2 regions of the Paenibacillus sp. FSL R7-0312 genome follow, and region 2 is predicted to be linked to the other one. Evidence: riboswitches for the same ligand, from Rfam matches in the RefSeq annotation. Region 2 holds a riboswitch; the other holds the start of a gene.

Region 1 (7,506 bases), 480 kb from region 2:
TGGCAATGCAGGAATCGCTGTTCTCCCGGGCTTCTTCACAAACCGTGATCCCAACCTTAAAGGGCTTGGTATTGTTGATGAAACCATGCTTGATGGCATTCTCTACAAAGGGCTGAATCAGCAGTGGGGGAATGAGTGTGTACTCAAGCTCCTTGGGGAGCTGAACCTGATAGGACAGCTTGTTCGGATACATGACCATTTGAATCTCAATATAGTTTTGAATGTGATTTAACTCGCTCAGGAGTGGAATCCAGGTGTCATTGGTATTCATAATGAATCTGAAATGGGAGACCAGATGTCCAATCATTTTTTTGATCAGCGAATATTGCTTAAGCTCTACCAGATGAAAGACGATATTCAAGGAGTTCATGAAAAAATGGGGGTTGATCTGTGCCTGAAGGTGCTTGAGTTCCGCCTGCTGCACCTTCATCTGCTCCTCATACACATCAATCTTGAGATTGCCGATCTGCTCGGCCATCTGGTTGAATTGCTGGGTAATAATCTGAAACTCCCTGCTATTGCCTTCCTTGAGCCGGTATTCCAGTTGTCCCTTCCCCAGGATGCGCATTCCGCTGGTCAATTGCTGGATGGGCTTGAACACAAGCCGGCTGAGTAGAGCCAGAAGGATGGCCATGATGATAATAATAGCGATAGGAATGACTTTGATGATCCGCTGGAAGATCGGCAGCTCGTCCAGAATGGACTTCTCATCCAGCAGAATGAAGACATTCAGATTGGAATATTGTGAAGGCTTGTCAATCAGCAGATAATGATTGCCGTTGCTGAGACGAATTGACGCATCCACGGGATGGGCAGGATTATCGAGATGTCTGCGGATGAGTGCGAGATCCTCATCACCGAATTGGCCCCATAACAATTTGCCGTCATTGCTGACCATGCCGATCTGTTCGCTGCCTCCTGTAGACTCTAGCTGGGTCAAAGGCTGTGCCAGGGAGTCAATGCTGACCAGAACCCCCATCAGGAGCCGTCCGCTCTTGTCCGGCAGTACCTTGAATAACACGGGCTCTCCGCCAATGGTCACGGTCTCCCACTTCAGGGAAGCCTGAAGATTAGGAGTCTTAAGGCGCGAGGACAGTCCGGAAGTAATCATCTCTTTCTCCTGATAATACTCTCTCTGGCTGCTGAGGAATAACTCCTCCCGTTCCTGATGGTAGACGAACACACTGCGGATGATGGTGTAGTAGCTGACATCGCTATACCACTGGTCCATAAGCTTGCGGATGGACAGATAATAATTGACACTGTCGGGGCCGCTGTCGGAATACAGCTCCAGCAGCATGTTCTCATTGGCCGTACGCAGCAGATAATGGCTGGTCTGCTCCAGCAGCTCATCGAGTGTACCTAAGTGAAGGGTCAGTGTATCCGAAGCGGACTTCGCAACCTTCTCCCGGACAATGTTGGTGGAATAGATATTGGTATAAGAGAGGAAGAGGAACAGCGGCGTGACCAGCAGTAAGACAAGTGCACTCACTTTGAATCGCAATGATAATTTCACAGTCTCACCCCTCAGGTACATTTGCGCCCCGGCAGCAGGAAAGGGGAGGGACAGAAACCGTCCTTCCCCCGAGCCTATTTATTTAGGATTGTTTTGCTTTCCAGGCATCGTATTGCTTCTGAACCTCGGCACGGATCTCTTCGATTCCGTTGGCCTTCAGCTTCTTATTATATTCCTCAAGCACCTTGTCTACACCCAGACTGCCCGTTTCCAGCAGCGGGCGGAATTCCTTGATAATATTGCTGACCACGGAGACCTGTGTTTTGACAGCGTCGGTATTGAAGTTGAAGCCGAAGGACTTCACTTTATGGGCGCTCTCGTTATAGGCCTTGAACTTCTCCCATTTATCGGCATTTTCGCCTTTCCACAGATAGGTTATGGTCTGGTTACCGAACATCCATTCAATGCCCGGCGCCCAGCCTGTATCGGCACGGGTAGCAATGCCGTCAGGGAGCTTGATGAAGTTATCCTTGCCTTCTACCTTAACATACTGCCGGCCTTCTACGCCGAAGTCAATCAGGTTGACCAGAGCCGGGTCGGTATGCAGCAGGTTCAGCAGCATCATCGTCCGCTCCGGATCAATGGAGGTACGTCCAATGGCCATCATAGAGTTACTGACGCTGGCTGTACTGATCTCGGGTTCATTACCCTTCAGCTTCACCAGCTCAATGCCGGTGGCGATGGAATCTTCCTTGTCGGAGTCCGGTTTGTCTGAACCGAATTTCATCCAGGTTTTCCCTGCCTTGAAAGCGTCTTCAGTACTGGTTTTGGTCGTTGCGGCATCCTTGTTGATATACCCCTTGCTGAACCAGTCGCCGTAGAGCTTCATCCGGTAGATGGCCGTGTCGGACTCCATGGAGCTGATAACCATCTTATCGGTCTTGGTATCGAGAACGATACCAGCAGGAGCGCCTGCAACCAGCTCATAACGGAAGTTTTCCTTCATGCTCTCTTTGGTTTTGTCGAAGTAGCCAAGCGTATCGGAGCCGCTGCCGGAGAGCCAGATCGGTGCAATGGCCGGTTCCTTCTCCTTGATGGTCTGCAGCCATGGCTCCAGATCCTCCAGCGTCTGGATAGAGTTCACATCGAATCCGTATTTATCGACCAGATCCTTCCGGAACATAATGGTATGGCTCTCGCCAATTTCCTTATTGGTGGGGATCGCATATATTTTGCCGTCTACCGTTCCGCCTTCAAGGAAACGGGGATCGAGGGTCTCCTTGATGCCTTGTCCATATTGGGCTAACAGATCATCAAGCGGCAGGAATGCGCCTTTGGCTACGTTGTTGGCGAAATCCGCCCAGTTAGGGGCAAAGGTCAGATCCACCTGTTCCCCGGATTGGTAAGCCAGCGCCATCTTCTCGGCCCAGGAGGACCAAGGAAGCCCCTGGAAGTCAATCTCGGCGTTGATCTTCTCCTTGAGATATTTATTGATCTCCTCCACAACCGCCTTGGTATCATTCTGCGGGAAGTTCCCAACCGTGTAAACGGTTAACTTCCGGTACGTTGAAATATCGGGGTTGCTGCCCTCCGTGCCTCCGGCCGCTGTGGCCTCTGCTGTCGATTCTGCCTTGGACGGGGTGGAAGCGTTAGAATTACCTCCGCTGCACCCGGTAATGCCCAGTATCACGGCGGTCAGAGCAGCAAACACCGCGCCAGAGCTTCTGGTTGTTCTCATTTGTATGAACCTCCTCAATGATAATTAGATCATATATTCTAACCGGCATTTACGCCAGAGTCAGACCGGGTTAGCCTTTGATTGCCCCTATAGTAAGGCCTTTGGTGAAGTACTTCTGGAAGAAGGGATAGATGAACAGGATCGGGCCAATCGACACCACCACCATGGCCATCCGCAGGCTTTCGGTAGGAACCGACTCTTGTACGAGCAGGGCTACACCGCTTCCCGCCAATTGGTTCTTGAAGAACTCGGCCTGACGAATCATTTGAATCATGACGTATTGCAGGGAGTACTTGTCCGTGTCATTAATGAAGAGCATGGAGTTGAACCAGTCATTCCAATACGTCAGTGTAGTGAACAGACCAACGGTGGCAAGAACAGGCAGCGAGATCGGAAGCACCAGCTGGAAGAAAATCCGCCATTCCGAAGCCCCGTCCAATTTGCCGGATTCTATCATCTCTTCGGGAACCGTCTGCTGGAAGAAGGTGCGGGCAATGAAAATATAGAATGCGTTGGAGAGGCCGGGCAGGATCAGTGCAATCAGCGAGTCCTTCAGATCCAAATAATTAACGTACAGCAGGTAGAAAGGGACAAGCCCTCCCGAGAACAGCATAGTGATCAGCAGGTAGAAACTAAAAGCCTTTTTAAAGGGAAAGTCCTTCCGGTAGAGGGGGTACGCGTACAGAGCAATCAATAGTACTGCCAGAAGGGTTCCGGTAAGCGTAACGGTCAAGCTGATTCCATAAGCTTTGACCAGCGTCTGCGAATGGTTGAACAGATATTGGTAAGCGGTCAGGTCAATCTTCTCGGGCCAGAATTTATACCCCTGCAGCGTTAACGTTTTCTCGTTGGTTAAGGAAATGGCGACAATGAGCAGAATAGGCAGGATGCAGGCCAGACTGAAGGCAGTGAAGAAGATGTTCAGCACAATCTGGGCGCTCTTGGAGCCTTTGGGATAGGCGCGGGTTCGGGTTGCAGTAGTCATTAAGATCCTCCGTTCTAGAAAAGTGCCGTATCGCGGTTCAGCTTGCGGGCCAGACTGTTCGCCCCGATAACAAGGAAGAAGCCGATGACGGATTGATAAAAGTTCGCCGCAGAGGACATACCCAGATCATTGAGCTGAATTAACCCCCTGTATACATAGGTGTCGATGACATCCGTAGTGGAGCGCAGCGCACCGGAGTCCAGCGTAACGTGGTAGAACAGCCCGAAGTCGGAGCGGAAAATACCGCCCATGTTGAGAATGGTGAGAATGACCATGATAGGCGTAAGGAGCGGCAGCGTAATTCGGGTGATCTGCTGCCACTTGCTGGCGCCGTCCACCACCGCAGCTTCATACAGCTCCTCGCTGATGCCGGTGATCGCGGCCAGATAGATGACACTGCCGATGCCGATCGAGTGCCACATCTTGGTGAGCCACAGAATATAGGGCCATGCATTGGGATGCATATAAGCATTGACTGAGGAATGGCCGAACAAGGGCAGAATATGCTTGACCAGGAAGCCGTACTCCGGGTGCAGGAAGGCGTAGACTATGAAGCTGACGACAACCATGGACAAGAAATTCGGCATAATCATAACAGTCTGGAAGAAACGGGAGGCCAGCTTGCTGCGAACCTCGTTGATCGCAATGGCCAGGGATACAGAGAGGATGAGCCCTGAGATAATGAAGACAACGTTGTAGCCGATGGTGTTAATGGTCACGCGCAGGGCATCGGATGTGGCGAAGAGGAACCGGAAGTTGTCGAGTCCCGCCCATGGACTGCCCATAATGCCGTCAACATAGTTGATATTCTTGAAAGCAATGAATAATCCGAACATCGGGATGTAACAGTTGATGAAAAAAATAATTGCGGTTGGCAGCAGCATGAGCAGCAGCACCCGGTATTTCACAATGTTCCGCAGCAAACGGCCAAAGCTGCCCTGCTGCTGTGAAAGGGGCTGCTTGGTCAAAGCTTTTACGGTTGAAGGATTTGCCATTGGTTCTAACCTCGCTCTACATAATCTGGATGAATTTATTATAGTAGAGGAGCAGATACGAATTCTCTCTTGCAGATGACCCCGTTTATTCAAAAGTTACCTCATGTTGAACTCTTGAACATTGCGACTTTTTTCACAGAATATCTCTCACATGCCGAGTAATATGTTAGAATATCAGAATGCATTAACGCTTCACCAATTTAATACATCACACGGGCTATGATTGCTATGGATCACACTATAGCAGGAGCAGCTTCTGGAGAGACTGCGGGAGACCGCAGCGCCGAAGGGTTCACAATCTCAGGCAAAAGGACAGAAGAGTACGGAATTTGTATTTGTTATGCTGATTCTTTACGGTCAGCAGCGCAGGTAGCTTATTTTGATATTCTTATGAACCGGGAGATTGGATGACATCCAATCTCTTTTTTATGTTATTTGGCAGCATAGCGTTGTACACATTAAGGGGGAAAAAGGCAATGGCACAGACAGAATTAAAGAGAGATTTGGCGAACCGGCATGTACAGCTGATCGCTATCGGCGGCACGATTGGCACAGGGTTATTCCTGGGATCGGGCAGAGCGATTCAGCAGGCCGGCCCGTCCATTATGATCACGTATTTACTCGTGGGGATTGCCGTGTTTTTTGTGATGCGGGCGCTGGGAGAGCTGCTGCTCTCGAAGGCGGGGTATCAATCTTTTACAGACATTGCTGAGGATTACTTGGGGCCGCGCGCGGCATTCATTACGGGCTGGACCTACTGGTTCTGCTGGATTATGACGGCGATGGCGGATGTGATTGCGGTGGGCGTCTATGTGCAGTACTGGTTCGATATCCCGCAGTGGGTACCGGCAGTCATCTGCCTGATTATTCTGTTAGGACTCAATCTGCTAACGGTCAAAAGCTTCGGCGAACTCGAATTCTGGTTTGCCCTAATCAAAGTCGTCACGATTCTTGCCTTAATCGGCCTGGGAATCATTCTGCTGGTCATCGGGTTCAAGACGGATGCAGGATCGGTGAGCGTTCGCAATCTCTGGGAGCACGGGGGCGTGTTCCCGAACGGTGTTAAGGGCTTCTTATTTTCCTTCCAGATGGTTGTGTTCGCTTATGTCGGTGTGGAGCTTGTGGGTGTATCAGCCGCAGAAACAGCGGATCCGGAGAAAAATATCCCCTCGGCGATTAACAAGATTCCTCTGCGGATTCTCTTCTTCTATGTGGGCGCGCTCTTCGTGCTGCTGTGCATTAACCCGTGGACCCAGCTCAGTGCGGCTGAAAGTCCTTTTGTGCGAACCTTCAGTCTAGTCGGGATTCCAGTTGCTGCGGGCATTATCAATTTCGTCGTCTTAACCTCAGCGGCTTCCGCCTGCAACAGCGGGATGTTCTCGACCAGCCGGATTCTGTATAATCTGAGTCGAAGAGATCAGGCATCCCCGCAGCTCGGCAAGCTGAACCGAAATCATGTGCCCGCGAACTCATTATTTATTTCTACATTTGTAATATCGGCCGGGGCGCTGCTCAGCAAGATTATTCCAGGCCAAGCGTTCGGCATCGTTACAACGATCAGCGCCATTTGTTTCATCTGGGTGTGGGGTGTTGTGCTCGTATGTCATATCAAGTATAAGAAGAACCGCCCGGACTTACATGCCTCGTCCAAATTCAAAGCACCGTTCACACCTGTTATCAATTATGCGGTTTTAACGTTGTTTGCCGCCATTTTGATCATTATGCTGTTCGCAGATGAGACCCGTCCGGCGCTGCTGTGTACGCCTCTATGGTTCATTCTGTTGTTCGTCCTGTACTCCATGCGGAGCAAGAAGGAGAAAAGTGATGCGGAAGTTAGTATAATCAATACATGAGTGAAAGAATGTTCAAACGCTACTGACATGTTGTCAGCAGCGTTATAAGGAGGAATCCGAAACATGAAGCATAGATTGCTCCAATATATGACCCGGCTGACCTCCCTCAGCGAAGAGGAGCAGCAGGCTATTCTGGATGAGATTCTTGTCGAGGAATACAGCAAGGGAACCATTCTGCTTAGGCAGGGTGAGGTTCCCGGTCATTGCTATTTCGTGTTAAAAGGCTGTGTGCGGCAGCATAGTGTAGACGTTACAGGCCGCGACATCACCTCGAACTTCTACACAGAGGAGCAGGCGATCGCTATCTTCAATGCGCATAAAGAGGAGGCCTCGTCAGAATATAGCCTGACTTGCCTGGAGGATTGCGTACTGGTTGTCGGTGCGCTGAATACCGAGACGGAAATGTACGCCAGACACACGCAGCTGGAGCTGATGACACGCCGGATGATCGAGGAGAATTTCGGACAGGTGCAGGCGGA
Region 2 (7,506 bases):
CAGGTTGAGATGGACCACATCGAAGCCCATATCGCCCGGGCGGGTGATGCCCATGATAGCGTTGGAGTTCGCTCCGTCATAATAGAGCAGTCCGCCGGCTTCATGGACAATTGCGGCGATCTCTACGATCTGCGTCTCGAACAATCCGAGTGTACTCGGGTTCGTGAGCATCAGCGCGGCGGTGTCGCTGCCGACCGCCGCCTTCAGTGCTTCGAGGTCAACCATTCCCTTATCATTGGAAGGGATGGTGACGGTGTCGAGTCCGGCGGCTGCGGCGCTGGCCGGGTTGGTTCCGTGCGAGGAATCCGGCACGATGACCTTGGTGCGGACCTCGCCGCGGCTCTCATGGTAGGCGCGGATCATCATCAGGCCGGTCCATTCGCCATGGGCACCGGCAGCAGGCTGCAGGGAGACGGCATCCATGCCGGTCAGTCCGGCGAGATCCTTTTGCAGCGTATACATCAGCTCAAGCGCACCCTGGATGCTCTCTTCCGGCTGGTACGGATGGATCTTGGCGAGTCCCGGGAAGCGGGCGACATCCTCATTGATCTTCGGATTATATTTCATCGTACAGGAGCCTAGCGGATAGAAGCCGTTATCGACCCCGAAGTTACGCCGGGACAGGGCGGTATAGTGGCGGATAACATCCACTTCGGATACCTCCGGAAGCACTACGAGCTCGCTGCGGAGCAAGCCCTCAGGAATCAGTGAGCTGATGCTCTCTTCCTGAGGCACATCACATAGCGGCAATGAGTAAGCCGAGCGGCCAGGACGGCTTAATTCAAAGATCAGGGTTTGTTCCGGTTTCATATACAGCCCTCCAGTGCAGTGGCGAATTCGTCAATTTCGGTCTTGCTTCTTTTCTCAGTCACGGCAACCAGCATATGTCCGGTCAGCTCGGGATACTCGCGGCCCAGATCATAGCCGCCCAGATAACCTGCCTTCAGCAGCTTGGAGTTCACTTCACTGACGCTGCTCCCTTCCGGGAGCTTCAGGACAAATTCATTGAAGAACGGGGCTGTGAAGACGCGTTCTGCACCGGTGATTTCAGCCAGCCTTCCGGCGGCATAGTGGCTCATGCGGATGTTCAGCTCGCCAACCTCACGCATGCCCTCCTTGCCCATCACGGACAAGTAGACGGAAGCGCATAACGCCAGCAGCGCCTGGTTGGAGCAGATATTCGATGTAGCCTTCTCGCGGCGGATATGCTGCTCACGTGCCTGCAGGGTCAAGACGAAGCCGCGTTTGCCGTTACGGTCAACGGTCTGGCCGACGATCCGGCCCGGCATGCGGCGCATCAGCGGTTCAGCAACCGCGAAGAATCCGCAGGTTGGTCCTCCGAGCGATGCGGCGATCCCCAGCGGCTGCGCGTCGCCGACTACGATGTCGGCGCCCAGCTTGCCTGGGGTTTCCAGCACGCCGAGTGCAATGGGATTCGCGCTGACCACGAGGAGGCCCTTGACCGCATGGATCAGTGGCTCAATCTGGCGCAGATCCTCGATGCCGCCGAAGAAGTTGGGCGATTGGACCAGAACGGCGGCGGTATCGGCATCAATGGCCTCAGCCAGCTTGGCAAGATCGGTAACTCCGTCCTTATAATCGATCTCCACGATTTTCAGGCCCCAGGCATTGGCGGAAGTGCGCAGCACCTGGCGGGCTTCCGGGTGAACTGTACGGGAGACAATCAGCTTCTTGCGTTTGGTGGCGCCTGCGGCAAGCACGGCTGCTTCGGAGAAGGCTGTTGCACCATCGTACATGCTTGCATTAGCGACCTTCATGCCGGTCAACTCACAGATATAGGACTGGAATTCGAAGATTGCCTGAAGCTCGCCCTGGCTGATTTCCGGCTGATAGGGGGTGTAGGCGGTATAGAATTCTGAACGGGAAATAATATGGTTAATGACAACAGGAATGTGGTGGTCATAGAGTCCGGCGCCAAGGAAGCTGGCATGGGTATCAAAGTCGGCATTCTTGTCAGCCAGACCCTTCATATGGCGCAGCAGCGCATATTCGTCCAGCGGGCCGGACATTGGCATCGTTCCCTGGTAGCGGACAGATTGAGGGATATCAGCGAATAGTTCATCGATGGACTGAATCCCTACAGTTTCCATCATCTCTGCGCGGTCTTGCTCCGTCATAGGCAGATAGCGGTGCTTCATTACGGCTTCACTCCTTGGATCTTTTTGTAGAACGGGGCTCTGATCACGGCAGCCTTCAGCTGCTTGCCGCGAATCTCCACATACACCTCTGTGCCGATCTCAGTATAGGCAGCATCCAGCAGGGCAAGTCCAAGATTCCGCTTCAGCGTCGGGGATTGGGTACCGGTTGTGACTTCACCGATCTTCACACCGTCTGCATATACGGGATAATGGGAGCGGGGAATCCCGCGGTCGATCATTTCAAGCCCCACAAGGCGGCGCGGGAGGCCGGCTTCCTTCTGCTTCAGCAAGGCATCGCGGCCGATGAAACCGGCTTTGTCCAGCTTCACGAAGAACTGGACACCCGCTTCGAGCGGCGTAATATCCGCCGAGAGCTCCTGGCCGTACAGCGGCAGCTTGGCTTCGAAGCGGAGCGTGTCGCGTGCGCCGAGTCCGGCAGGGGTCAGGCCATGCGGCGCGCCTGCGGCCAGCAGACCATTCCAGAGTGCAGCCGCTGTGTGGACGGGGGCGTACAGCTCAAAGCCGTCCTCACCGGTATAGCCGGTGCGGGAGAGCAGTACAGAAACGCCGCAGACCTCGGCGTGTTCGATGAAGTGGAAGGGCTTCAGCTCTGCAAGCGGGGCAGAGGTAACTTCGGCCAGAATCATCTCAGCCAGCGGACCCTGCAGAGCGAGCAGCAGCGTCTCATCAGAGACATTCTTCAGGCTGACACCGCTGAATTCAGCGGTGAGATGCTCCTCCAGCCACTGGAAGTCCTTGTCGATATTGGAGGCATTGACGACCAGCATGTAGCGCTCATGGCCCAGGCGGTACACCAGCAGATCATCTACTACGCCGCCATTCGGATAGAGCATCAGGGTATACTGCGCTGCGCCGTCTGCTAGGCGGCTGACATCATTGGTGGTCATCTGCTGCAGGAAGGCTTCAGCGCCGCTGCCGTCAACCATGAATTCACCCATATGCGATACATCAAACAGTCCGGCCTGCTGGCGGACTGCTTCATGTTCCTTAACGATGCCAGTAAACTGCACCGGCAGCTCCCAGCCGCCGAAATCAATGCATCTGGACTCCGCATAAGCGGCATAGAGATCATAAAAAGGCGTTCTTCTCAAAGACTCCATCGTGTCACCCCTTAGTCTGTTTACATGTAAGCAGAAACGGTAATGCCGCCTTATAAGCGCAGTATCTGTTTCAGCTAAAAATATAAAAAAGGACAGGCGAAAGCCATTATGCACTAACGCATAAATTGACTTTCGCTCTGTCCTTTGTACCTGAGAGTTACCCTGCTATCCTGCCCGCAGGTTTCCCCGTTGGTGATCCGTTTCCTGTTGTCCAGGCTGTGGATGCTCTCCAGAGATGCGTCCGGCAAAGGTCCTTTTGCCTGAGAGATTCACCCATCCCGGGCTTACTCCTTCGGCGCTGCCCCTGAGGGTCAGTCTCTCCCTATGCCATCATTCGCAAACCATATGTTTTTCTACTGACTCCATTAAACCGGGTTTACAAGCACGCTGTCAATCAAAAAACGTCAAAAAGATGACAAATTTAATTTTCCTGTCAGTTATATTGACATTAGGCAAGGTGATAACTTAGGCTATAACTAAATTTAGAACTCCAAATGTGGAAAAGAGGCGGCTTTGAAATGAGTGAAGTGCTTAACAACCTGCTATACAGCGAAGAGCATGAATGGGCACAGCAGGGTGAAGGACGCGTAGTACGTGTGGGAATTACGGATCATGCGCAGCATTTATTGGGCGACATCGTGTTTGTTGAGTTTCCTGAAGTCGGCGCAGCCATTTCCGCGGGCGATAGCGTAGGCAGTATCGAGTCTGTCAAGACGGTGTCGGAGCTGTACTCGCCGGTATCCGGCAAGGTAACCAAGATCAACGACGCACTCGAATCCAGCCCGGAGCTGATCAATGATCAGCCATACGGCGGCGGTTGGATTTTTGAGCTGGAGCTTGATGGTGAGTTCGCGGATGCAGTATCGGGCCTGCTGGATGCGGCTGGTTATAAGGAATTGGTTGGGGAATAGTTTTTACGCACAGATGAACATGGCAGGCTTCTCTTATTACATTAGATGTCACTAATGTGAGAGGTCTGTCTTTTTTCGTTTCTGTATCACTCCGGAAAGCTAAGCAGCCCCGGATAAATACTTGGCGCCAAGTGCCAAAGGGCGGGCAGCAGAGCCAGACCGGCAACGGCAAAGATAAGGCACAGCAATAGGAACCGGTATCTTTTTCTGGGACGGGTATTGGGTTTAAGTACGAAGTAATACACACCGGCCGAATAAAACGGGAAAAGCACCACGGCAGACATGCCCATACAGACCAGAAAGGTGGATTCCCCGGCGGAGGAAGGGATCATGGCTTCCGGGTTATAGACCGGATTGATCTGCAGAAAGAGGATCACAAATGTCAGATAGGCGAAGAGTAAAAGAAGTGGGAAACAGCGGATGCGTCCATCCTCGGACAGCCCGTAGAGCATCCACCAGACCCCGAGCCAGGGCAGGGCAAAGGCTGCGCCGGCAATAAGGAAGTCCATGCCTATATACATCAGTTTATCGGGTGGATACACATGGGCTAGGTCGCCCCAGAAGTAATCGGAGGAGAAGAACATCATAAATACAGATAATAAACCAATGAAGAAGGTGATGATTCCCTGAGCAAAAACAATCATGATCAGTGAAACCAGCTGCCGCAGAAAATAGAGAAAATGGGTGGCATCCGGTGTCGTTCCGTTTGTAGTCTGCATAGCGTTCAATCTCCTTGTACTAGCAAATGGTTGCCGTGCCTTCTCATCTGCAGATTTCTGAGCTGATTCGCTTGCAGATACGTGTTATTCTTCCTCCTGAAGCTGCCGCAGGACAATGAGTTCAACCCGGCGGTTCTTCTGCCGCCCTTCAACGGTAGCGTTATCGTAGGCAGGTCTGGTATCCGCGTAACCGGCATACTGAAAAGTATCGGGGCTAAGCCCCTCGTTATCCAGGAAGAAGCGCAGCACAGAGAGTGCGCGGGCGCCGGATAGCTCCCAGTTATCCGTGTAATCTGAAGCAGCGGTTACCGGAACATTGTCGGTATGGCCTTCGATGCTGATCGTGGCACCGATTCCGCGGAACAGGCCGGAGAGCTGGCGCAGTGCCGGGAAGGCAGGTGATTTCAGCTCGGCTTTGCCGGCATCGAACAGGAACCGGTCGCTAAGCGTGATGGCAATGCCCTGCGGTTTATCCGCTACAAAGATCTGCTCGCCAAGGTTATTATCTTCCACGTATTTGGTGATTACACCCATAAGCGCGGCCAGTTTGGCCTCCTGCTCACGAAAAGCGAGCTCACGCGCCGAAGGCTGGTGTTCTGCAGTTTCCCCCTCTTGACCGGATGTATCCGTCCCTGTCCCGGTTCCGTTCGAACCATTCTCCTTCACATTGCCCCCGGAAGAAAGACCGCCGCCGGTTCTTCCGCCTGCTTCTTGTTCATTCGAGACTGCTGCCCCGGTGTTCCCCAGATTCCCATCCAGTACTCCATTTCCGCCTTCAAGCACAGAACTGCCGCTCTTAAAGGTATCAGATAATGAACCGGTAACGATCGCATATTTTTGCGTATCCAGACTGCTCATGGCGTATAGGATGATGAAAAAAATGAGCAGAAGCGTAATCAGATCCGCATAGGTAATCATCCAGCGGTCCCTGCTCTCCTTACCTCCATTACGCCGCTGGCGGCGGTTTCTTTGTCTCATAGCGGCTCTCCCTGGTTGTTTTTGCTGCTGCGTCCCGGGGAGACATCGGGAATAAAGGCGGTCAGTTTTTTGCGGACCAGGTGCGGATGATCCCCATTCTGCAGGGACAGGATACCGACAAGCAGCATCTCCATGCTGCCCAGTTCGCTTTGGCTGCGGGATTTGATTTTGGAAGCGATGGGTAAAAATATAAGATTAGCACTGGCTACACCATAGAGCGTTGCTGTAAAAGCTACGGCGATCGAGGCCCCCAGATTAGAAGGGTCCGTCAGATTGCTGAGTACCCGTATCAACCCCATTACGGTGCCGATGATGCCCATAGTGGGAGCATAGCCGCCGGCGGCTTCGAAAATTTTGGCATAGCCTTCATACTTCAGTTCCTTGGCGTCCATCTCCAGTTCAAGAATTTGCCGGACCTGATCAGGATCGGTGCCGTCAACAATAAGAAACAGCCCTTCGCGGGTAAAGGTATCGGGGTGCTCCTCCGCTCTCTTCTCCAGTGCGAGCACACCCCCGCGCCGAGTAATTGCAGCCATGGAGATCAGCTCTTCGGCCTTCTTCTGGGTGGTATCGGGATGTCTGCCGAATGCCAGTCGCAGAGCCGCCGGGAAACTGCGTAATCTGGAGGCCGGGAAACTGATGAGTACAGCGGCAAGCGTACCTCCAAATACGATAAGCGCGGCATTCAGCTGCAGCAGGCCCGATAAGCTTCCTCCCTCCCAGAGAAAGCCGCCAATCATTGCGGCAATGCCTGCCAGCAGGCCGATAATTGAAGTGATATCCATAAGTTCAGGCTCCTTAAATTTCTATATATTATGGTTTGCATCAATCTGGGCAACGCTGTATAATAAACGGGAACGTGTATTCCTATCTTCCATATTTTTCAGTACGGTATGGATGGGGAATCATTAGGGCCACAATTATAATATATTCATATTTTAGACGATAGAGGGGAGACGGGCAAATGAGTGATATTGTCGTCAGTACAAAGACATTTGAACTGGAGTCCGAGTATACACCCCAGGGCGATCAGCCTCATGCCATAGAAGAATTATTGGACGGCATCCGGCAGGGCAAGAAGCACCAGACGCTGCTGGGAGCGACAGGTACAGGCAAGACCTTTACCATCGCACAAGTGATTTCCAAACTGAACCGCCCGACGCTAGTTATTGCGCACAACAAGACGCTTGCTGCGCAGCTGGCAAGTGAGTTCAAAGAATTTTTCCCGAACAATTCCGTTGACTACTTCGTCAGTTACTACGATTACTACCAGCCTGAGGCGTACATTCCTTCCTCCGATACCTTCATAGAGAAAGATTCCAGCATAAATGAAGAAATTGACAAGCTCCGGCACTCCGCCACCAGTTCGCTGTTCGAACGGCGTGACGTTATTATTGTTGCGAGTGTGTCCTGCATTTACGGTCTCGGTTCGCCGCAGGAATACGGAAGTATGCTGCTGACACTGCGGGTAGGGATGGAGAAGCCGCGCAATCAGATTCTGAGCAGGCTCGTGGAGATCCAGTACCAGCGTAATGACATTAACTTCGTACGCGGGACGTTCCGGGTACGCGGCGATGTGGTTGAGATCTTCCCGGCTTCACAGGGGGAGCATGCGATT

Evidence for each region. Region 2 has a riboswitch for glycine ahead of gcvT (glycine cleavage system aminomethyltransferase GcvT). Riboswitches for the same ligand answer to the same signal wherever they lie in the genome.
Region 1: linked by a shared signal. The riboswitch ahead of MKX70_RS06480 (amino acid permease) and the one ahead of gcvT (glycine cleavage system aminomethyltransferase GcvT) in region 2 are both predicted to bind glycine.

Annotation. Positions count from the first base shown of each region.
Region 1 covers NZ_JBBORE010000001.1:1,492,287-1,499,792, forward strand. Annotated here, with positions in the region: gene MKX70_RS06460 (sensor histidine kinase) at 1-1,516, opposite strand, end outside; gene MKX70_RS06465 (ABC transporter substrate-binding protein) at 1,599-3,194, opposite strand; gene MKX70_RS06470 (carbohydrate ABC transporter permease) at 3,265-4,179, opposite strand; gene MKX70_RS06475 (ABC transporter permease) at 4,194-5,174, opposite strand; glycine riboswitch at 5,421-5,500, shown strand; gene MKX70_RS06480 (amino acid permease) at 5,651-7,027, shown strand; gene MKX70_RS06485 (Crp/Fnr family transcriptional regulator) at 7,091-7,506, shown strand, end outside.
Region 2 covers NZ_JBBORE010000001.1:1,976,264-1,983,769, forward strand. Annotated here, with positions in the region: gene gcvPB (aminomethyl-transferring glycine dehydrogenase subunit GcvPB) at 1-810, opposite strand, end outside; gene gcvPA (aminomethyl-transferring glycine dehydrogenase subunit GcvPA) at 807-2,159, opposite strand; gene gcvT (glycine cleavage system aminomethyltransferase GcvT) at 2,159-3,280, opposite strand; glycine riboswitch at 3,416-3,515, opposite strand; glycine riboswitch at 3,519-3,614, opposite strand; gene gcvH (glycine cleavage system protein GcvH) at 3,799-4,191, shown strand; gene MKX70_RS08575 (hypothetical protein) at 4,278-4,910, opposite strand; gene MKX70_RS08580 (flagellar motor protein MotB) at 4,995-5,888, opposite strand; gene MKX70_RS08585 (flagellar motor protein) at 5,885-6,673, opposite strand; gene uvrB (excinuclease ABC subunit UvrB) at 6,853-7,506, shown strand, end outside.